DNA from 2 places in the Mesorhizobium sp. ISC25 genome. Region 2 is predicted to be linked to the other one. Evidence: predicted binding sites of a transcription regulator. Region 2 holds the regulator's gene; the other holds the start of a gene.
What was found. Region 2 encodes LexA, which represses DNA repair genes until DNA is damaged. Its sites were predicted from a motif close to TGTTCNNNNTGTGTTCNG; they were not measured.
Positions count from the first base shown of each region.

Region 1: the regulator LexA is predicted to act here: its motif matches at 3,706-3,723, upstream of dinB (DNA polymerase IV).

Region 1 is NZ_CP135441.1:150,695-161,466, forward strand. It holds gene RQ479_RS00775 (sulfite oxidase) at 1-210, opposite strand, end outside; gene RQ479_RS00780 (FAD-dependent oxidoreductase) at 845-2,365, shown strand; gene dinB (DNA polymerase IV) at 2,412-3,653, opposite strand; gene RQ479_RS00790 (NADAR family protein) at 3,784-4,332, opposite strand; gene RQ479_RS00795 (GNAT family N-acetyltransferase) at 4,433-4,891, opposite strand; gene RQ479_RS00800 (hypothetical protein) at 4,963-5,331, opposite strand; gene RQ479_RS00805 (hypothetical protein) at 5,517-5,813, shown strand; gene RQ479_RS00810 (XRE family transcriptional regulator) at 5,868-6,563, opposite strand; gene RQ479_RS00815 (GcrA cell cycle regulator) at 7,113-7,748, shown strand; gene RQ479_RS00820 (DUF6456 domain-containing protein) at 7,814-8,419, shown strand; gene RQ479_RS00825 (hypothetical protein) at 8,464-8,769, opposite strand; gene RQ479_RS00830 (hypothetical protein) at 8,992-9,309, opposite strand; gene RQ479_RS00835 (DUF2285 domain-containing protein) at 9,528-9,806, shown strand; gene RQ479_RS00840 (acyltransferase family protein) at 10,035-10,772, opposite strand, start outside.
Region 2 is NZ_CP135441.1:1,138,877-1,149,648, forward strand. It holds gene gltX (glutamate--tRNA ligase) at 1-782, opposite strand, end outside; gene RQ479_RS05600 (ComEC/Rec2 family competence protein) at 879-3,344, shown strand; gene lexA (transcriptional repressor LexA) at 3,338-4,072, opposite strand; gene kynU (kynureninase) at 4,523-5,770, shown strand; gene RQ479_RS05615 (alpha/beta hydrolase) at 5,868-6,698, shown strand; gene glp (gephyrin-like molybdotransferase Glp) at 6,706-7,911, opposite strand; gene moaC (cyclic pyranopterin monophosphate synthase MoaC) at 7,911-8,417, opposite strand; gene trpC (indole-3-glycerol phosphate synthase TrpC) at 8,420-9,232, opposite strand; gene trpD (anthranilate phosphoribosyltransferase) at 9,237-10,247, opposite strand; gene RQ479_RS05640 (SurA N-terminal domain-containing protein) at 10,244-10,772, opposite strand, start outside.

The DNA of each region.
Region 1 (10,772 bases), 990 kb from region 2:
CGTTATCCAGCTGTCCAAATCCTCCCAGACAAGCTGCTTCTGGATACCCACCGGATCGGGATTTTTGGTCGGCTGATCCAGCCACGGAATAACTTCCTCGCTCGGCCGTGTTGGAAAAGCGTAAGCCCGACGCGAGGTATAGAGAGCAGCAATTGCGGCAAGAGCCGCGCTTCCTTGAACAAGAAGTTCTCTGCGCTGAAAATCAGGCATGTTGTTTACCTCCCAGTTGATCCGGAACAGACTGCAACGTGCCTTAGGCCGTAGCCTGATCACGGATAGGCGACACAATGTGAGGTCTGCCCATCCGGAAGTATCCGGATAGGTCAGACAATCACCGACGCAAGTCAAGCATGTGAAGCATTGCACGAAACGCTAGCTGGCGTTTCGCACGCTAAGAGTGCGCCTTTGAGAAGGAACTGTCCACAACTTGGACGGGACATGATGATGATTGCGGCATTCCATGCCGATTTCCGGTCCTGCCAAATCGTTGCTGCTCGGATCGCTGCCGAACGCCCGCTTCTGGGGTCATTTCCGGACCTTCGCGGGTGCTGGTCGAAAAGGTGTTTTCTGCCGGCCCGCGGGTTGGCCGGGCGGCCGGCATCGCCCTGATCTCCTGGGGCAGCGCTACGCTTTTGGCCTGACGACCAGGGCCGCCTCGAATGTCGCATTTGCAGGAAACGATCCCTCCTGAGCAAAGTGCATCGCACCGCCCTAGCCAGGCCGGCTCACAACGCGTCGGGGCGGACCCGTGGGTGACGTCAAGCTTACGCAGGCATTCAGGCGTCGAGGAACTTTGAATCCTGGCGTCCGTTTATCCGAATGTCGGGTATGAAGGGCTCCGCCAATGAATGTCAGCGATGAAAGGACTGTACCGCTTTGGGCGACAACCGAAGTCGCGCCCGAGGCGGTTCCGCTCGAGCGGAGTGAACAGGTCGAGGTCGTGGTCGTCGGATCTGGCATTGCCGGACTGTCGGTCGCGTACGAGTTGGCCATCGCCGGGCAAAAGGTGGCGGTGCTCGACCGCGGCCGGATCGGAAGCGGCATGACGGCACGCACCACCGCGCATCTGTCATCGATCTGCGACGACTGTTTTTCGGAACTGATCAAATTGCGCGGCGAGGAACTGGCGCGGATTTACTACCAAAGCCAGTCGGCCGCTATCGACCGTGTCCAATCGATCCAGGAGGCGGAGGGTATCGCGTGTGATTTCCGCCGCCTCGGCGGCTTTCTGTTTCCGGCGTCAGGCAGAAAGGAATCCGTCATCGAGCGCGAACTGGACGCCGCTCTGAAGATCGGAGTCGACGTCGAGAAAATCGTGGGCGTGCCGCTTGCAGGCTTTTCGAATGCGCCCGTCCTTCGCTACGCCAATCAGGCGACATTCCACCCGCTCAAATATCTCCGCGGGCTGGCTGCCGGCATTCGCGCGCGCGGCGGCGCGCTTTATGCGGAGACCATCGTCGACAAGGTCGAGGAGACCGACGGCGGCGTCCGCGTAAGCACGGTCTCGGGCTTTGCCGTGTCTGCCAAATCGGCCGTTGTCGCCACCAACTCGCCAATCAACGATCGGGTCGCGCTCCATACCAAGCAAGCGCCCTATCGGACCTACGCGATGGCGTTCGAGATCGCGCGCGACGTTTTGCCGGATGCACTCTATTGGGACACGCTGGATTCCTATCACTACGTTCGCCTGCAGCCTGGCGAAGGCAAGACCGACTTTTTGATCGTCGGTGGTGAGGACCATAAGACAGGGCAGGCCGACGACGCCGACGACCGCTTCGCGGCCCTGGCGGCCTGGATCAAAAGGTTGGTGCCCGATATCGGCACCGAAGCCAATCGATGGTCCGGGCAGGTAATGGAGACCGTCGACTATGCCGGGTTCATCGGCCGCAATCCCGGCGACCGGCATGTCTTCGTGGCTACCGGCGATTCCGGCCAGGGCATCACCCATGGGGTCGTCGCCGGCCAATTGATTTCCGACCTGATCCTGAAGGGGGAAAGCCCCTGGCGGGAACTTTACGAGCCCTCCCGCAAGACGGTACGCGCGATCGGCGACTATCTGGCGGAGAATGCGACAGCGATCAGGAGTTTTGCCGAGTATGTCGCGCCTGGCGAAATCGATTCCACCGATAAGCTGCGGCCGGGAGAGGGCGCTATCGTCCGCGAGGGGCTTACCAAAGTGGCGGCTTTCCGCGATGAGGACGGCACGCTCCACAAGCGCTCGGCCGCATGCACCCATGTCGGCTGCCATGTCCATTGGAACTCGTTGGAACGCTGCTGGGACTGCCCCTGCCATGGCTCGCATTTTGCCGTCGACGGCACGGCCTTGAACGGGCCGGCCGTATCGCCCCTGGGTCCTGTCGGATAGTCTTTTCGAGATCGTATCGCCAGACTTTCGCCCCAGCCAGGCCGGCTCACAATTCCTTTTCGGCCAGTTCGCGAAAGGCGTCGGGAACCGACCGCTGTAGTCCGAGCGCGACCGAGGCGTAGCCGACCGCCTCCCAGCCGAAGCGGTCGCGGATCTTGTCGACGGCGCGATCTGCCGTCCAGCGCGCCGCGCCCTTCCTGGTGCCGGGGCGGCGGCGGTCGTCGTCGAGCCCGAGCGGCAGTTCCAGTTGCAGGCCGGCATGCTGCTCCAGATGCGATACGGCGATCGCCAGCAGCGAGATGGTCTTTTCGTGCGGATGATCGATAAGCACCTTGCGCACCAGCGCCTCGGCGATCTCGGCCAGCATGGCGGTTGCCGATATCGGCTGGTCGAGCGTGATCGAGCGCGTCACCGATCGCAAATCGGCAAAGCGGACGCGAACCGTGACGGTGCGGCCGGGCCGGGATTTCGCCCGCAACCTCGTGGCGACCCTGTCGGCCAGATGCAGCAAAGCGGGTACGAAGACGTCCTCGTCGGCCGGTTTTCGGCCAAGCGCCGATTGCGCGCCGGCCGATCGCGCGCGGCGCTGCGTCTCGAGCTTGCGCGGATCGCGGTTCCACGCCAGCGCGTTGAGTTTTTCTCCGGCCGCCGGCCCGAGCAGGCGCTCCAGCGCGCCACTGTTGGTCTTCGCCAGCTCGCCGATGGTGTTGACGCCGATGCCGGCCAGCCGCTCCCTGGTGACCGGGCCGACGCCCCACATCAGCTCGACCGGCAGGTGGTGCAGGAACTCCAGCTCGTGGCGCGGATCGACCACCACCAGCCCGTCGGGCTTTGCGACCTGTGAGGCGATCTTGGCCAGATGCTTGGTGCGGGCTACGCCGACCGAGATCGGCAAGCCGAGCTCGGCCCGCACGCGGCGGCGGATCTTGCTGGCGATCTCGGCCGGCGAGCCGAACAGATGGGTGCAGCCGGCGACGTCGGCAAAGGCCTCGTCAATGGAAATCCGCTCGACCACCGGCGTGAAATCGCCGAGCACCTTGATGGCCGCATCGCCCAGCCGCTGATAGTCCTTGAAATGGCCGCCGACGAAAATGAGTTGCGGGCAGAGTTCCCGCGCTCGCCGTCCCGGCATGCCGCCGCGCACGCCGAACGCCTTGGCTTCATAGGATGCGGCAAGCACTACCCCGCCGCCGACGGCAATCGGCTTGCCGCGCAAGGCCGGGTCGAGCAATTGTTCGACCGAGGCATAGAAGGCATCCAGATCCGCGTGGAGGATGTTGGCTTCCATCCGGCCCGTTCGCCCGCGGCGGTTCGAACGCCGCATTGTCTCGAGTTGTGATGAGAACATAAAGAGAACTTTGCCGGCGGATTGTCAAGCAGCGCGGAGGCTGCCGCAGATGACGAGAGGGCGGCAATGTTCAGCCGCGCAGCCGATCGCGGGCCTGCATCAGCGCGAATCCCAACAGGTTCTCGCCGCGCCACAGCAGCGGGTTCACCGCCCTCTCGTCATCCGCCGCAAGGCCGATGCCCCACACCCGGTCGACGGGGCTCGCCTCGACCAGCACCCGGTCATGCGTCGACAGCAGATATTCGCGCAGCGCCGCGTTCTGGCGGAACTTCTGAAAGCTCCCTTCGGTGACGATGCGATATTTGTCGGCATCCCATTTGGTGCCATCGAAGCCGCTCACCTGGCGGCCAAGTTGCTTTGCCTGCTTGGGGCTCGCCGCCTCGAGGATTTGTGTTGCCGTCTGAGCATCACCGAACAGGCGTGCCTTCTCGGCCATCATCCAGTGTTCGGCAGTCGGATAGCTCAGACCATCGACGGTAAAGGGCGCATGCCACCACTGGCTGAAGCACGACGTGGTTATGCGGCCGTCCTTGGACGGCTGATGGCCCCAGAAGAACAGGAACTTCTGCCGGGGCTTTGCGCGAAAGGTTTTTTCAAGCCAGGTTCGGTCGTAAATCATCGAGCGGATGGAGCAGGGCGAAAGGTCGGCTTGTCAATGCTCCATCCAGAGTGGGGTAGCGAAGATGAGCGGTCGGCGCTGAATGCGATGAAATGCTGATCTACAGCGCCATCTTGTAGCCGAGATGACTGGCGGTGAAACCGAGGCGCTCGTAAAAAGCGTGCGCCTCCCGTCGACCTTTGTCCGTGGTGAGCTGGACGAAGCTGCAATTGCGCGAACGGCACGTTTCAATCGCCCATTCGATCATCAGCTTGCCGACCCCGCGGGACCGCCATTGCCGGGCGATGCGAACGCCTTCGATCTGGCCGCGCCAGGTGCCTTTCCTCGAAATGCCTGGAAGGAAGCTGAGCTGCAGCGTTCCGACCACTTGCCCGGCGTCGACGGCGACGGCCAGCAACTGGTTGGGATCGGCATCGATTGCGCTGAAAGCATCGAGATAGGATGGCGCAAGCGGCGTGGACGGGTCTTCCCGGTCTGCGCCGAGCACATCGTCGGCAAGCATTGCAACGATCGCCGGCAGGTCAGGCGCCTGGGCACGACGGAATTCGATCTCGCTCATCGCGCGGAGACATACGGCGCAGTGTTGGCGATCGCAATATCCGTTTTGCCTTGCAAGGGAGGCGCGCGTCTTCAGGCGGCCTCGAGCGCCCAGAGACGATGGCCGTAGCGGCGGAAGAAGCGGGCGAAGAGGTGTTGTTGCCTGGCGCGGGCGAGGTCGGCGGCGCGCCTTTCCTGCCGCCAGCGCGGCATGTTGCGGAACATCGACAGGAAGCGGGCGGCGTCATCGAGTGCTTCCTCGGCTGACTGTGCCGGGCGGATCGCCGCCAGGAACAGAGCGCGGCTCGGCTTCATCTGATCAATCGCCGCCTTGCGCTGGCGATGACCCTGGCGTGCCTTGCGGATGCCGTGCTGGCGGATGGCCGCGAAAGCGGCAAGCATAGCCGGGCTGTCGCCGCTATAGCCGCAGGCATGGGCGAACTGGGCTGGATCCATCGTCATTCCCTTGCTGCCGGCCGGCTGCGGTTCTGTTGCTCGCGCCGATTCCAGTCCGCACCAGATATAAGCATAACTCAAATAATCGAACAAGCGAAACTTTCATGTTGGTGTAAGCGGAACCGACTCGACTCCGCTTGGAAAACCGATAATGATGCGAAACAAAGCAGGAACAACGATGGGGATTGGCCATGGCATTGGCAGGCAAGGAAGCGACGATCGCCGATGTTGTCTCGATTGCCGTCGAGTGCATCGACTGCGGACGCAACAGGTGGTGGAAGCCGGCCGAGCTCAAGCGGCATGGGGTGATGCCGGAGACACCGCTGGCCGCACTTTCGGGGCGCCTGATCTGCAAGGCCTGCCGGGCCGACGGCCTGCCGGGCGCCGCGGTCTCGATCCAGGCCGCCTTCATCGACGACCGGCAACGGACCCGCGCCGAGGCGCGCCTGCTCAACGGTCGAGAGCTGGAGCAGTCGAGGCGGGCTTGAGGGGGCGGGCGTGGTGCTCTTCCCTTCTCCCGCAAGGGGAGAAGGCAACAAGCCTCAATACCCCAGCAATTCCTTGAGCGGGATGACGCGGAAGACGTTCTTGATGGCGTAGCGGTTGAAGGTCAGCGTCTTGGGCGGGTTGTACTGTTCGACGATCAGCTCGGCGGCGGTGCGCTTGACCAGCTTCTTGATGAAAGCCTTGCCGTTTTGCTCGTTCTGCTCGGGCAGCGTCTCGATCACCACATGGTCGCCGGGCAACGCTTCGCGGCCGCCGCAATAGATCATCTCGCCGGGCTCGTAGCGCGGCACCATCGAATCGCTCAGCACGTGCAGCGCAAACACATTGCGCAGATGCCGGATCCCCGGCGGCCGCTGGACGTAGCCGGCCGGCTGGCCGTTGAAGGTGAAGTCGCCATCGTCGCCGCCGACGGCGGTGCCGAGAAGCTGGATGTCCATCGGCCCGGCGGGCAGGGGGCCGGGATCGGTGACGATCTCGGCATCGGCGACCGGTCCGGCATCTTCGAGGAAGACGACCTCGCCCTTGCCGAGCGCCACCGGGTCGACGCGCAGGAAAGCGGCGGTCTTCAAAAGGTTCTCGGTCTTGGGCAGGTTGCGCCCGGTCTCCCAATTGCCGACGGCAGCGACGTCGGTGTCGTTGTGCTCGGCAATGTGGCGCATCACCAGGCCGCGCTGCTTGCGTGCCCGGCGGATCGCCGTTCCGACCTTGATCGACAGTGCAGTTTTCGCCATGGCTCCATCTGAGGCATAAGATTCGATTTCGTCTATGCAAGAATCGCTTGCATTACGGTTTGAGTTATGCTCTTATGTGGGCATGCACAAGTCGCTTCACCAGCAATCGGTCATCGAATCCGCTCTTCAGCGCGCCGGCAGCGCTCGCCTGGAGGCGGTACCGCAAACGATCGCCAAGGCCATGCATGTGCCAACCCTTTCCCCTTCGTCGCGGCTGTCCTCCTCCCCAGCCGGGACGATGCCCGAGGCTCGCGCCTCGGATCCGGCAGCGCAAGCGGCCGGAACGGCCGGAGCGTTCCCCTCACGGCTCCGGCCACGAATTACCTGCCGGCCGGCAATGCGGATGCCGCGGTTTCCTGCATCCGCACCGAAGACGGCACGGTCATCGCCTTCGACAAGCGGACGGGCAAGACAGTGTCCGGCGCAACAAGGCAGGCGGCCGAGATGAAGCTCGATCGCAGCAGACCACGCGAAGGCTGACCGGCTTTCGGGCCTGAGGCCGGCGAAGCCGGCGCCGCACACAACCATCTTTGCAGGGAATGAAACATCATGGCCGCCCGCTATTCCGCCTCGGAACTGGAACAAATCGAGAACTGGCTGATGAGCGGACTGTCGGCCGCGAAGATCGCCACCAGGCTCGGTGCGCAGCGTGGTAGCCCGGTCTCACGCGCGGCCATCATCGGCATCGTCCATCGCACCGCCCGTCTGCGCGCCATCGGTCTTGCCAGATCCAAGGGCTGGTGTGGCGGACGGTCGGGCGGCTGGCTCGGAAATTCGGCGCCTGAGCCATCAAGCACCGCAGGTCAAGCGGAGGCGGCTCCGAAAGCCGAGCCACGCTGCCGCCTGGCAAGGCTGTCGGCCAGGCTGGCGCCGCCGGCCTGGCAGCCGGGTCCGGCTCGGATCACCGGGACCGATGGCGCGCCGCTCGAAATGCCGGCGCCGCGCCCGATCGCCGCCGGCGGCCGCCAACCGCATTTCGTTGCCATGCGCTTCATCGATTGCCTGTTCGAGCGCTGTCGCGCGCCGCTCGACACGACGCTGCAGGAGGATGCGGAAAACGACGCCCCTGGCTGCCGGCCCGGTTTGGACATGCTGTGCTGCGGACTGCGCACGAAGCCATCGAAAAGCTACTGCGCCTATCACGCTGCGCGCTTCCTGCGCACGCTGCCGGCCGAAGCGATTTGAGCCCGCTTCCATGAGGCTGGAAGTTCGCCACAGCCCGACGACCAAAACCCAGGAGGACTGACCCGATGAGCACCAAAACCGCCCAGAAGGCCAAAGCCAGGCCACCGAGATTGCCGAAAGGCGAGGCCGAGCAGGTGCGCATCCGCAAGGAGATCGGTCATGATTTCGCGCTGAAGGACGACCGGTTCGGCCGCAAGCGGTTGGCCAAGGGGACGCAGGAGGGCGCGCGCCTCTACGAGGTTTCCAATGATGGCCACACCGCGACCGGCGGTATCGTTCGGGTGCGCAATGTCGACCCGCTGAGTGGCCTCACCTCGCTGTCGCGCCAGCAGCGCGAGGCGGGCATGCGCTACCGCCAGGATTTTCGCGACTCGTCCGAGGCAACCGCCAGGCCGATGGCCTGGGCCGAGCGCGTCGACGGCGGCCGCACCGGCAACGGCGTCGCAGAACACATCCTGTCTGCCGGCCGCGACCATGCCGAGGCCACCAGGGCGCTTGTCCATTGGGAGATCGCCGGCATCGTGCAAAAGGTCTGCTGTGCCGACACAACGGTGAAAAGCTTGGCCGAACAGGCCGGCGAGCCGCGCGACGTGGTGGTGAAACTACTCAAGATCGGGCTCGACATATTGGCTGTGCATTACGGCATGATGCTGATGCGCAAGCCGAGGTGAGGAGCCCCGCCGATCCGGCCGGCACTGCCGGCCGGATCGATCCGTCAACGACGGCAGACACGGATTCTTTCGATGATCCGGTGGTGATGACGCCAGTGCCTGATGACTTCGGTGTGGCAGCGCCGGTGGTGGTACCGGTAGCGCGGCCTGTAGTCCTCGTCGTAGACATCATAGCGGTAACGGGGGACGTACTCATCGTCGTAATCGGAATACCGATGGTGGCGATAATAATAGTCGTCGTCATAGCCGTTGCCGATGCCGATCGTGACGCTGCCGCCGGCATTCGCCGGGCCAATCACGGAAGCCGCCGAGGCGATGGCGATCACCGAGGCAAGCAGGAGCTTCTTCATAGCTACCTCCTTCTTTAACGTCCCTCTAATAGAAAAACCCCCGAGGGGCAGCCTCGTTCCATAGATTGGCAAGATGTAACGAACGGACGACCCCGAAGTTTAGCGCCTGCTGGCGCGAAAATGCCGCTGGCTGCGGCGGGGTGGATCGCAGACGCAGCGTGGCTGCTCCTCTCATCAAACAGCGGCAATCGCGCGTCAGTTCCGTCTTTTGCCGACGTCTGCCTACAGAACATGGCCCAATTCCAGCAAAACGAACGCGGTCGCACCCAGCACAGCGAGGGCGTAGGCCGCATAAAGAACAAGCAGCATTACCTCAAAGTCCCGGACGAAACTTGCGGCAACCCTGGTCTCCTTGGGCTCCGCTTTCTCGATGCGGTCGGTTTCCAGCTGCTCCGTTGCCACGACGAGGCAGACAATCCTGTCGTTGTCGGCCGCCTGTAATATCCGTTCGGCCAGATCGACGGCAATCACTGGATCATCGGCCAACTGATCCCGCGATAGCCGGCCTTCAGTGACGGTCTGGATTTCACGCTTTCTCACGCACGCATAATTGCGCCGCCTAAATTAGGTTCCACTAAATTATATAGATTGCGTCGGCCCGATCGCGATGGGTAAGGCGTGAGCCCAGCTGGGCGGGGAACCCCCGCCCGGGGCCCGCATTTGTCGGCTGTGGAGGCTAATCTCGATCCGCATCATCCGATCAAAGGGCGCGGGCTTCTTCATAGGCTGCTACGATGCGCCAGTGCTGGTAGGTCGCAATGCTAAAGCCGCCAAACCTTCATATCGCGAACGCAGCGCCGACGTCTTCGGTGCTGACCGGTTATGACGAAGATCGCATGCTTACTTATATCCGGCTGCTCAACGCTTCGGCGGAAGGGACCGATTGGCGCGAGGTCGCCCGGATCGTTCTGCACATTGATCCGGAGCAGGAGCCGGAGAGGGCTTTCCGGGCATGGGCGACACATCTGGCGCGTGCGCGATGGATGACCAGGAAGCGGAACGAGCTGCGCCAATTGCATGATGAGTGGTGGGGATGAGCACCATCTAAGCGGAACTGCCGTCCCGGTCTGGCCGTTGAGGGAGGAGGCCAACATGGAAAAGCGACCAATGACTTCTTGGCGAGCCAATACTTTCGAGCTGTGCTGCCTTCTTGCAGTTCCGCTGTCGCTTATCCTTACGGTTTTCCTGGCGGGTCTCATCCTCAGCTGACGCCCGTATGGTTGCTTGCCGAGGGGCTGGGTCGGATCCGACAAGATCCGGAACCGTTACTTCACGGCCGCCGCCATCACATCCGAAAACAGCGCCCGCTCCACCGCCGGTTCCAGCGTCTCCGCAAAGGGCGTTGCCAGGTGGTGGCGGTCGCGGAAGGCTAGTTTGCCGTCGATAAAGACATGGCAGGTGGTCTGGTCGCAAAAGCGGTCGGTCATGTCGATGTAAGTGGCGTTCGGTGTCGAGCGCACGATATCGCGCTCGACTGTGGCGATGTCGTCGTTTGCCGCCATGATCCTCGGCGTGTCGCATGTCGCGGGCGTCTGGCCCCGCCACAGCGCCCGCGCCACGCATTTGTCGGCGTAGCTTGCATTGTAGGGAACGTCCCTGATGACCGCGACCTTGATGCCGGCCTGGCTGAAGGCTTGAAGCGTCCAGGTGAGGCCCGTCCGCCACTGCGCTTGCCAATCGGCGTGCTTCAACTCCTCGGGCGATTCCTTCATCACATTGCCGATCGAGAATTCCGAGATCACCACCAGTTGCGGGTGGAGCGCGATGATGTCCTTGACCGACTGCTCGCGCCATTGATCGCATTCGGTGTAGTCGCGCTTCAGCCGCCAGTTCCAGGTCGTCACCCGCGAAGCCCGGCAGGAGGATTTGAGAAAGGTGACGACGCGAAAGTTGTTCTTCTCGGCCGCCTTGATCATCGGCGTCGACCAATGGTCGGCATGCGAGTCGCCGAACAGCACGACCGAGCGCTGGGCATCCTTGCGGCCGAACATGCAGGGTTTTGG
Region 2 (10,772 bases):
TCCGGCAGGTAGCCCATGGCGCGATAGGCCTCGACGCCAAGCGCACCGTGCCGCTTCGACAGCTTGGCGCCGTCGGCACCGTGGATCAACGGGATATGCGACATCGACGGCACCTCCCAGCCCATGGCCTGGTAGATTACGGTCTGGCGTGCGGCGTTGGTCAAATGATCGTCGCCGCGGATGATGTGGGTGATGCCCATGTCGTGATCGTCGACGACGACGGCATGCATGTAGGTTGGATTGCCGTCCGAGCGCAGAATAATGAAATCGTCGAGATCCTTGTTGGGAAAGCGCACGTCGCCCTGGACGCGGTCATGCACCACCGTCTCGCCGTCTGTCGGCGCCTTGATGCGGATCGCCCCCTTGGCGCCGGCCGGCGCCTCCGAGGGGTCGCGGTCGCGCCATCGTCCGTCATAGCGAGGAGGCAGCCCCATGGCCCGTGCGCTCTCGCGCATTGCTTCCAGCTCGGCAGGCGTCGCATAACAATAATAGGCCTTGCCCATGCGAACGAGCTCCTCGGCCACCTCGCGATGGCGCGGCGCACGCTCGAACTGCGACACCGGCTCGCCGTCCCATGCCAGGCCAAGCCAGGAAAGCCCGTCGAGAATGGCCGCGGTTGCCGCATCGGTGGAGCGCTCGCGGTCGGTGTCCTCGATGCGCAGCAGCATCGTGCCGCCTGTGTGCTTGGCATACAGCCAGTTGAACAGCGCCGTGCGCGCGCCGCCAATGTGCAGATAGCCGGTGGGCGAGGGGGCAAAACGGGTGACGACCTTATCGGGCATGGAACTCTCAGGCGGGCGAAGGAAGGGGGTTTGCGGACTTTCGCGCGTTGCGCGTTCATGTAGCATAGGAGGTCGAGGGCGCAAGGGGCAGACCCGATGGCTGTGCGAGGCCGTGGTGCGGGCGAGGGCGAGGACGCTGGTAGCGGCGTCAGCGAACGCTTGCTGTTTGCCGCTCCCCTGCCTGTCCTGCCGACACCGGCATTGCTGCCCGCTCCGCGCTTCGATGCTCCGTCGCTGCCGGCCAGCGACCCAGCAACGGTTTCCGTGCCCGCGGGCGAGCCCATCGTGCGCCTACGCCGTCGTTTCCGCCTTCCGTCACCGTCCCGTATCCGCAACAGCGTAACCTCGGCGGCCGGCCTGGAACTCGACCGCGGCGTCGCCTTCCTGCTGGTGCCGGTGTTCCTCGCATGCGGGGTGGTCGTTTATTTCGCGATGGCGGCTGAGCCGGCCTTCCCACAGCCGATAGCTATCGTCGCCTTGGCAGCCCTTTGTGCCGTCGTCTCGCGGTCATGGCCCAGGACGCGCCTCTGCTTCAAGGTGGCGTTGCTCTGCGCGCTTGGCGTGCTTGCCGCCAAGTTCGAGACCTGGCGTGTCGGGACGCATATGCTCGGTTCCGAAATCTCGACGCGGCTGACCGGTCGCGTCGTATCGTACGAGCCCATGGCGAGCGGCCGCATCAGGCTGACGATCGATGTGATCTCAACCGCCAGGCCGACACTGCGCTACATGCCGGAACGGGTCCGCGTTTCGGCGATGAAAATACCGGCTGAGCTGACCGCCGGTTCCGAGATCGCCGGCTATGTGCGGCTGCTGCCGCCGACCGGGCCGGTGCGGCCCGACAGCTATGATTTCTCCTTCGACAGCTATTTCGCCGGTATCGGCGGCAGCGGCTTTTTTCTCGGCAATCCGAAAGTCGTGTCGTCGGGCAGCATGCCGCTTGCCGCGCGGCTTTCTTCCGCGATCGAAGACGCGCGCGAATCCATCGCCGACCATATCCGCAGCCGCATCGGCGGCGCCGAGGGCGAGATTGCTGCTGCGCTAATCGTCGGCGTGCGCGCCGGCATTCCCGAGGAGATCAACGAAGCGATGCGGCGCACAGGCATCTACCACATCATCTCCATCTCGGGGCTGCATATGGCGTTGGTCGCCGGCACCATCATGGCGCTGCTACGCGGCGCCTTTGCGCTGTTTCCCGATTTCTCATCGCGACGGCCGGTCAAGAAATATGCCGCGGCCGCCGCGCTTTTTTCGATTGCGGCCTACCTCGTCTTTTCCGGCATTGTGGTAGCGGCCGAACGCAGCTTCATCATGCTGGCGGTGATGCTTATCGCCGTGCTGTTCGACCGGGCCGCGCTCACCATGCGCAACCTGGCGATCTCGGCCATCGCCGTCATTCTGGTGTCGCCGCACGAGGTGGTTGGTCCGAGCTTCCAGATGTCCTTCGCCGCGACGGCGGCCCTTGTCGGCGCCTATGCAGGCTGGTCCGATTACCGCGCCGGCAGGGCCACCACGCCGCCGCCGCGGCGGTCGCCGCTACGCTTTGCCACTCGAAAGGTCCTGCTGGGCATGGGCGGCCTGGCGATGACCTCGATCATTGCAGGGAGCGCCACGGCGCTTTTCGCCATATGGCATTTCCAGCGCGTGGCGCCGCTCAGCCTGTTCGCCAATCTGGCCATCATGCCTATCGTCTCACTGGTCGTCATGCCCTTCGCCGTCCTCAGTGCGCTGGCGATGCCGTTCGGCGCGGATGGGCCTTTCCTCTACGTGATGGGCAAGGGGCTGACGGCGATGATCGCCCTGTCCGGGTGGATCTCCGAGCGCTCGCCGATCGATGCGGTCGGGCTGATTTCGCTGAGATCTGTCCTTTTGGTGACGATCGCCCTCGTCATTGCCAGCATGGCGACGACCTGGTTGCGGCTCGCGGCACTTCCTTTCGCGCTCGCCGGCTTGCTGACGACGACCCAGACGCGCGTACCCGACGTATTGATCTCGGAGGACGCACGGCTGGTCGCGCTGCCGATCGGCAGCGGTGAACTCGCGGTCAACCGGGCACACCCGAATGAGTTCACCATCGACAACTGGAAACGCGCGCTCACATCAGAGGCTATCGTCGCGCCGGAAACACCTGGAAAGAACGATCCGCAATTCGACATTGCCGATCCGGCCGACCTACCGCCGGGCATGCCGTTCATTTGCACGGACGGCCTCTGCCTTGCCAGGCATCCATCCGGCGCGATCATCGCGCAAGCCAAGGACCGCGATACTGCACGGCCAGCCTGCGCCTTTGCCAGCTTGATCGTCATCGACGACGCCACCGCCCATAATCCCTGCTACTACGACCGGCTGGTCCTCGTCGTCACCAAACGGCAACTGGCGCGCGCGGGAAGTGCGGCCATCTATTTCGATCCACAAGCGGCAACACGCCCCGAAATCCGTTTCGCCGTCGAAAAATCATACCGGCCCTGGCACGTGCAGCGGAAATTTTCACGCGCGGCGCGAGGCCTGCCGCCATACCGCAGGGCCGACAAACCCAAAGCCGGCGCCAAGGGCGGAGCTCAGTAGCGGCGGATCAGTCCGACGAGCTTGCCTTGCACTTTGACCCGGTCTGGTCCGAAGATGCGCGTCTCGTAGGCCGGATTGGCGGCTTCCAGGGCGATCGAAGCGCCCTTGCGGCGGAACCGCTTCAGCGTCGCTTCCTCCTCGTCGACCAGTGCCACCACGATCTCACCGGGGCTCGCCGTATCCGCATTGCGGATGATCACCGTGTCGCCGTCGAAAATGCCAGCCTCGATCATCGAATCGCCTTTGACCTCGAGCGCATAATGCTCGCCGCCCATGATCATATCCGGCGGCACCGAAATCGAATGCGTCTGGTGCTGGATGGCATCGATCGGCACACCGGCGGCGATGCGGCCCATCACCGGGATCGAAACGGCGGCGACGACATCGTCGTCATTGCCGGCTGCAGGGACGCGCGACGATGTCGGCTTGCCCTGCCGAGGGGCACCTTGCCCAAGACTGCCCTGGATGACACTCGGCGAGAACTTGCGTGCCGCATTGAGGCCGGGGGCGATCGAGTCAGGCAGGCGCAGCACCTCCAGCGCACGGGCCCGGTTGGGCAAACGGCGAATGAAGCCGCGTTCCTCCAGCGCCGTTATCAGCCGATGGATTCCCGATTTGGAAGCCAGGTCGAGCGCTTCCTTCATCTCGTCGAAGGAGGGCGGAATACCGCTTTCCTTCAACCTTTCGTGGATGAACATAAGCAGTTCGTGTTGTTTGCGTGTCAGCATAGCGACCCCCAACAGAATCAGAAAAACAAACCCAGAACAAACACTATCTGTTCCAGTTGTGTTCCGCAACTGTTTAAAGTTTAATGAATGCGTTAAGGCTCGGGAAACAAACGACGTCCCCTACCGGGGTACCGCATTTTCACCCGCCGCGAGCCTCATCGCCTTGATTCTGCTGTCGTTTGCGCCCTTCTGGCTTCCTAGAATGCGCCACTGGCATCGGCCGTCGGTCGGCAAAAGGCACGGAAGTGAACCCGTATCGACTGTATGGTTTGGTCAATGCACCGTGAACGAAACGAACTCAAAACGCCAACCTCGGGTTAAACTCCTGGTTTCCACCGCCTGGTCAGGCTGCTTCTCGCTGGTGGAGCCTTGCTGCGCGCTACCTGGTAATGGAAGAACAGTCGATGCGTGTCCGGCGTTGCGTTGGATCTTTGGGGGAGCAGGCAAATCATGACAGGAATTCCCGATCTCGCGGCCATAAAGGCGATGGATGGCGCAGATCCGCTGCGCGCGATGCGCGACCGTTTTGTGTTGCCGCAAGGAGTGATCTATCTCGACGGCAATTCGCTAGGAGCTGCTTCACGTGCCGCTTTCGATGAACTGTACAAGGCCGCGACCGAGGAATGGTCGCATGATCTCATCCGCGCATGGAACACGGCCGGCTGGTTCAACATGCCGCTTGAACTTGGCGACCAGCTCGGGCGCCTGATCGGTGCCGCGATCGGCCAGACGGTGGTCTGCGACACGACGTCGGTCAACATCTACAAGCTGCTGCACGCCGCCATGGCTATGCGGCCGGAGCGGCAGGTCATCGTCGCCGAGGGCGATAGTTTTCCGACGGACCTCTACATGGCTGAGGGTGTGGTTTCGACGCGAAAAGATACGCTGCTGCGCCTCTCGGGGGTCGACGCGCCGAGCATCGAGGAGCTGATCGACGAACGCACCGCCGTGGTGTTGGTCAACCACGTCAACTACAAGTCGGGCGAACTGCGCGACATGCCGGCGCTGACGCGCAGGGCCCAGGAAGCCGGGGCGATGATCGTCTGGGATCTCTGCCACACCGCCGGTGCGATGCCAGTCGAGCTCGACAAGGCAAAGGCCGATTTTGCCGTTGGCTGCACTTACAAATATCTGAATGGCGGACCGGGCGCGCCTGCCTTCATCTATGCGGCTGAGCGGCATCTTGCCGACATCCAGCAGCCGCTCACCGGCTGGTGGGGCCATGCACGGCCCTTCGCCTTCGAGCCAGGCTATGCGGCCGGCACCGGCATCCGCCGGTTTCTGTGCGGCACCCAGCCGATCCTGTCGATGCGCACGCTGAAGGGCGCGCTCGACATCTGGAACGATATCGACATGACGGCGGTGCGCAAGAAGAGCATCGCGCTGGCCGATCTGTTCATCGAGCTTGTCGAGGCAAAGTGCGGCACTTACGGGCTCACGCTCGAAAGCACGCGCGACGGGGAAAAACGCGGCAGCCAGATTTCATTCATGCATGAGCATGGCTACCAGATCATGCGCGCGCTGATCGAACGTGGCGTGATCGGCGATTTTCGCACGCCATCGACCATGCGCTTCGGCTTCACCCCGCTCTATGTCGGCTATGCCGATGTCTGGCAGGCCGTCGAAGTGCTTGAGGACATCCTGCGCACCGGTGCGTGGAAGGATGCGCGCTTCGCCATCAAGGCGGCTGTCACTTGAGATTGATGCGAGAGCTGGAGCCGTGAGGCTGGCGACGACGCGCCGCGCGATGCTTACGGCTACGTTGCAAGGCCATATTGCCAGGGGAGGGCGCAGGGTGTTCGAACGTCACATTGCCGATTGGGATAACGCCTATGCCAACGGCGCCAACATAGCCGGCAGCGATCGCTGGCCGGCGGCCTGGATCGAGCCAGCGCGGGTTTTCCGCGACGTGCTTTCGACCGAGGGCAGGGCGCGGCTCGACTTGGCCTATGGCGATAAACCACGCAACCGGCTCGATCTTTTCCTGCCGGCCACCAAGCCCAAGGGGCTCGTGGTGTTCGTCCATGGCGGCTACTGGATGGCATTCGACAAGAGTTTCTGGTCGCATCTTGCCGCTGGCCCTGTTGATCGCGGCTATGCGGTTGCGATGCCGTCCTACACGCTCTGTCCGCAGATACGCATTGCCGGCATCGTCAAGGAAGTCGGCGCGGCGATCGGCACAGCGGCGGCGATGGTCGCAGGGCCGCTGATGCTGACCGGACACTCGGCCGGCGGCCATCTTGTTAGCCGGATGGTTACGGCGACGACGCCGCTGGCGCCCGAAGTGGTCCGGCGCGTTCGTCGCGTGGTGTCGATCTCGGGAGTGCACGATTTGCGCCCGATCATGTGCACCGGCATGAACGAGACGCTGGCGATCGATGAGGCCGAGGCGCAGGCCGAAAGCCCGGTGCTGCTGCGCCCGATGGACAAGGCCCGCCTGACCTGCTGGGCCGGCGGCGGCGAGCGCGCCGAATTCCTGCGCCAGAGCGCGGTGCTGGCCAACATCTGGATCGGCCTAGGTGCCTCGACCAGCTCTGTGGTCGAGCCTGACCGGCACCATTTCAACATCATCGACGGTTTGGCCGATCCAGACCATCCGCTGACCCAGACCTTGATCTCGGAGTGAGGCAGGTTCAGCGTAGCATCAGCACGTCGCAGGGGGAGCCCGCCGCCGCGGCAGGCGCGAACGGCGCGCGGACGATCAGCCCGTTGGCATCGGCCAGCATTTTCAGCATCGAGGAGTCCTGGATGCCGAACGGCATCGCCGCGAGGGTGCCGGCGTCGTCTGTGACAACAGCCCGCACATAATCCTGCCTGAGATCGTTGGCCGGCATGGCAGCACCGAGCCGTGCCCGACGCATATCCTGCTGAAAGGCGCGGCCGCCGAGCCGCGCCAGCAGCGGCTTCACAAAGAGCTGGGTGCAGACAAGGCTTGCCACCGGATTGCCGGGCAGGCCGATGCAGCGAATGTCGCCCAGCCGCCCGAACATCAGCGGCTTGCCCGGCCGCATGGCGATCTTCCAGAAATCGAGCGTCATGCCTTGCCCGGTCAGCACGTCATGGACGAAGTCGTGGTCACCGACCGAGGCACCGCCCAGCGTGACGATGACGTTCGCGCCAGCCTTCACGGCCTTTTCAACCAATGCGGCGATCGCCTCCCTGCGGTCCGGTGCGATGCCAAGGTCGAGCGCGCGCGCACCGACCGACTGTGCGGCAGCGGCGACACCATAGGCGTTGGAGGAGATGATCTGGTCGGGGCCCAGATTGCTGCCCGGCGGCAGCAATTCGTCGCCGGTGGCGATAATGGCGACCAGCGGCCGCTTGACCACGGCGACCTCGGGATGGTTGGCCGACGCCGCCAGCGACAAGGCCGCCGGATCGAGCAGGCGGCCCTTGGGCAGCAGGACATCGCCCTTGGCGAAATCGAGCCCGAGGCGACGGATGTTGCGCCCCTGCACCGTCGGCTCCGTCACTTCGATGCCGCCGCCGCCGAGGTCGCGGACGTTCTCCTGGATGACGATGGTGTCGGAGCCTTGGGGAAGCGGCGCGCCGGTAAAGATGCGCACAGCCTGCCCCTGCTGCACCAATCCGGAAAAGCCGCGTCCGGCCGGCGCCATGCCGATCACCGAAAGCCTTGCCGGTACGGACGCGATGTCGGCCGCCCGCACGGCATAGCCGTCCATGGCGGAAGCGTTGAACGGCGGCTGGGTGCGGAGCGCCACAACCGGCTCCGCCAGCACGCGGTCGGCGGCATCCAGCAGCGCGACGGGTTCGCCGGCCAGCTCTGCTGCGCCGTCCAACAGGCGCTCGAGCGCCTCGGCAACCGGGACCAGCGCCATTATCGGCCTGCCCCGGTGGCCCCGCCTCCGGTGATCTTGTAGTCGCCGGATTTGCCGCCGGTCTTTTCAACCAGCCTGATGCCGGAGATGACCATGGCGCGGTCGACCGCTTTGGCCATGTCGTAGATGGTCAGGCAAGCGACCGAGACGGCGCTCAGGGCTTCCATTTCAACGCCGGTCTTGCCGGTGACGCGGGTCAATGCCGTCACCTTCAGGCCGGGCAGCGCGGCGTCCGCCTCGATATCGACAGATATCCTGGTCAGCAGCAGCGGATGGCAGAGCGGGATCAGTTCATGCGTCTTCTTGGCCGCCATGATGCCGGCAATGCGCGCGGTGCCCAGCACGTCGCCCTTCTTGGCATCGCCGGCAAGGATCATGTCCAGCGTCTCGGGCCGCATCGCGACAAAACCTTCCGCAACTGCCGTGCGCACCGTCTCAGCCTTGTCGCCGACATCGACCATATTGGCTTCGCCCTGCGCGCCAAGATGGGTGAGGGCGGCCGCCATCGTCAGATCGCCTCTGCCGGCGCCTTGCCCGTCAGAAGCAGGCGCGTTGCCGTGGCCACGTCCTGCTGGCGCATCAGGCTCTCACCGACGAGGAAAGTGGCGATGCCGCTCCGCTCCAGCCGGCGGCAATCGTCATGCGAAAAGATCCCGCTCTCACTGACCAGAAGGCGGCCGGCCGGCACCATCGCTACCAGCCGTTCCGAGGTCTCGAGCCTGGTTTCGAAGGTCCGGAGATTGCGGTTGTTGATGCCGATCAGCCGCGATGACAGCCGCAGCGCACGTTCCATTTCCGCCTCGTCATGCACTTCGACCAGCGCGTCCATGCCCAGCCCGAAAGCTGTCGCTTCGAGTTCTCTTGCCAACGCGTCGTCGACGCTGGCCATGATGATCAGGATGGCATCGGCGCCCCAGGCCCTGGCCTCGTGGACCTGATAGGGGTCGAACAGGAAATCCTTGCGCAAGGCAGGCAGCTCGACGGCAGCGCGCGCAGTGGTGAGGAATTCGGGCGCCCCCTGGAAGGAGGGTGCGTCGGTCAGCACCGAAAGACAGGCGGCACCGCCTTCCGCATAGGCCCTGGCCAGCGCCGGCGGATCGAAATCGGCGCGGATCAGGCCTTTGGACGGGCTAGCCTTCTTGATTTCGGCAATCAGCGCGAACCTGCCGGATTTGCGCTTTGCCTCAAGGGCGGAAAGAAAGCCGCGCGGCGCGTCGGCATCCGTCGCGCGTGCCTTGATCTCGGCAAACGGCACTTGCGCTTTGGCCGCCGCGATCTCGTCGCGCTTGTAAGCCTCGATCTTGCGCAGGATGTCGGACATAGTTTTAACCGTTCGAAATCTCGACCAGCCTGTCGAGCACTTTTAGCGCGCGGCCGCTGTCGATGGCCTGCGTTGCCGTCACCATGCCGTCGGCAAGTGTCGTCGCCTTGCCGGCCACCACCAGCCCGGCGCCGGCATTCATCAGCACCGTATCGCGAAAGGCGCCGGCGGCGCCGCCCAGCATGTCGCGCATTGCCTGGGCATTGTGGGCGGCGTCGCCGCCGCGCAACTCGTCCTTGGTGTGACGCTTCAGCCCGACTGCTTCCGGGGTCAGCGTAAAGCTGCGGATCTCGCCGCCGGCCAGTTCGGCGACAAGTGTCTCGCCGGTGGTGGTGATCTCGTCATAGCCGTCGCCATGGACGACCCAGGCATGGTCGGCACCAAGCTCCTTCAACGTTTCTGCCACCGGCATGATCCATTCGGGCAGGAACACACCGACCATCTGCCGTCTGACACTCGCCGGATTGGAAAGCGGGCCCAGCAGGTTGAAGATGGTGCGGGTTCCGAGCTCGACCCGGGTCGGGCCGACATGCTTCATTGCCGGGTGATGCGCCGGCGCGAACATGAAGCCAACGCCGGCCTCGTGGATGCAGCGGCCGATCGTCTCCGGAGGGATGTCGATCTTGACGCCCAATGCGATCAGCACATCGGCGGCGCCGGTCAGCGAGGACAGTCCGCGATTGCCGTGCTTGGCGACGGGCACGCCGCTGCCGGCGATGACGAAAGCGGATGCGGTCGAAATGTTGACGCTGTGCGAATTGTCGCCGCCGGTGCCGACAATGTCGATGGCGCCCTCGGGAGCTTCGACGCGCAGCATCTTGGCGCGCATGGTGGCGACGGCGCCGGCGATCTCGCTGACGGTCTCACCGCGCACGCGCAATGCCATCAGAAAGCCGCCGATCTGGCCGGGGGTGGCATCGCCGGACATGATGATGTCGAAGGCCTCGCGCGCCTCCTCGAACGAAAGAGCGCTGCCGGCGGCGACCTTGGCGATGTGGATCTTCAGCGCGCTCATCTGGCCAGGGCTTGGGTTACGGCCGTTTGATCGATGCGGACGTCATATTGCGTCTGCAACTGCGCCACCAACTGGTCGAGCAGGTCGTCGGACAAACCGGAGGTGAAGGATTTCTGCGCGTCCTGGGGTACTGAGCTGGCATCGGCCCCGGCAGGCTCGAACACCTCGGCAACCTTGAACAGGATCTGTCCGTCGCCGGTAGGCGAGGGGATCAGCCCGGTGCCGCCTTCGCCGACGCCGAACATCGCGGCGGCCCCTTCCTTGCCGAAATCGACGTCGTCAGCATCGCGCTTGACGCCGCGCTTGGTCTGCTTTTCGAGCTTGAGCTCACCGGCGATCACCTCGAGCGTGGCGCCGGCTTTGAGACGCTTCTCGAGCTCTTGTGCCTTTGCGGTAAGCCGTTTGGTGGTCTCCGCCGCGGTCCAGTCGGCCACGACCTTCTGGCGGACTTCGTCCAGCGTGCGGTCGCGGGCCGGCGTGATCGCGCTCACGTCGTAGAAGACGAAGCCGTTATCGGCGGTGGTG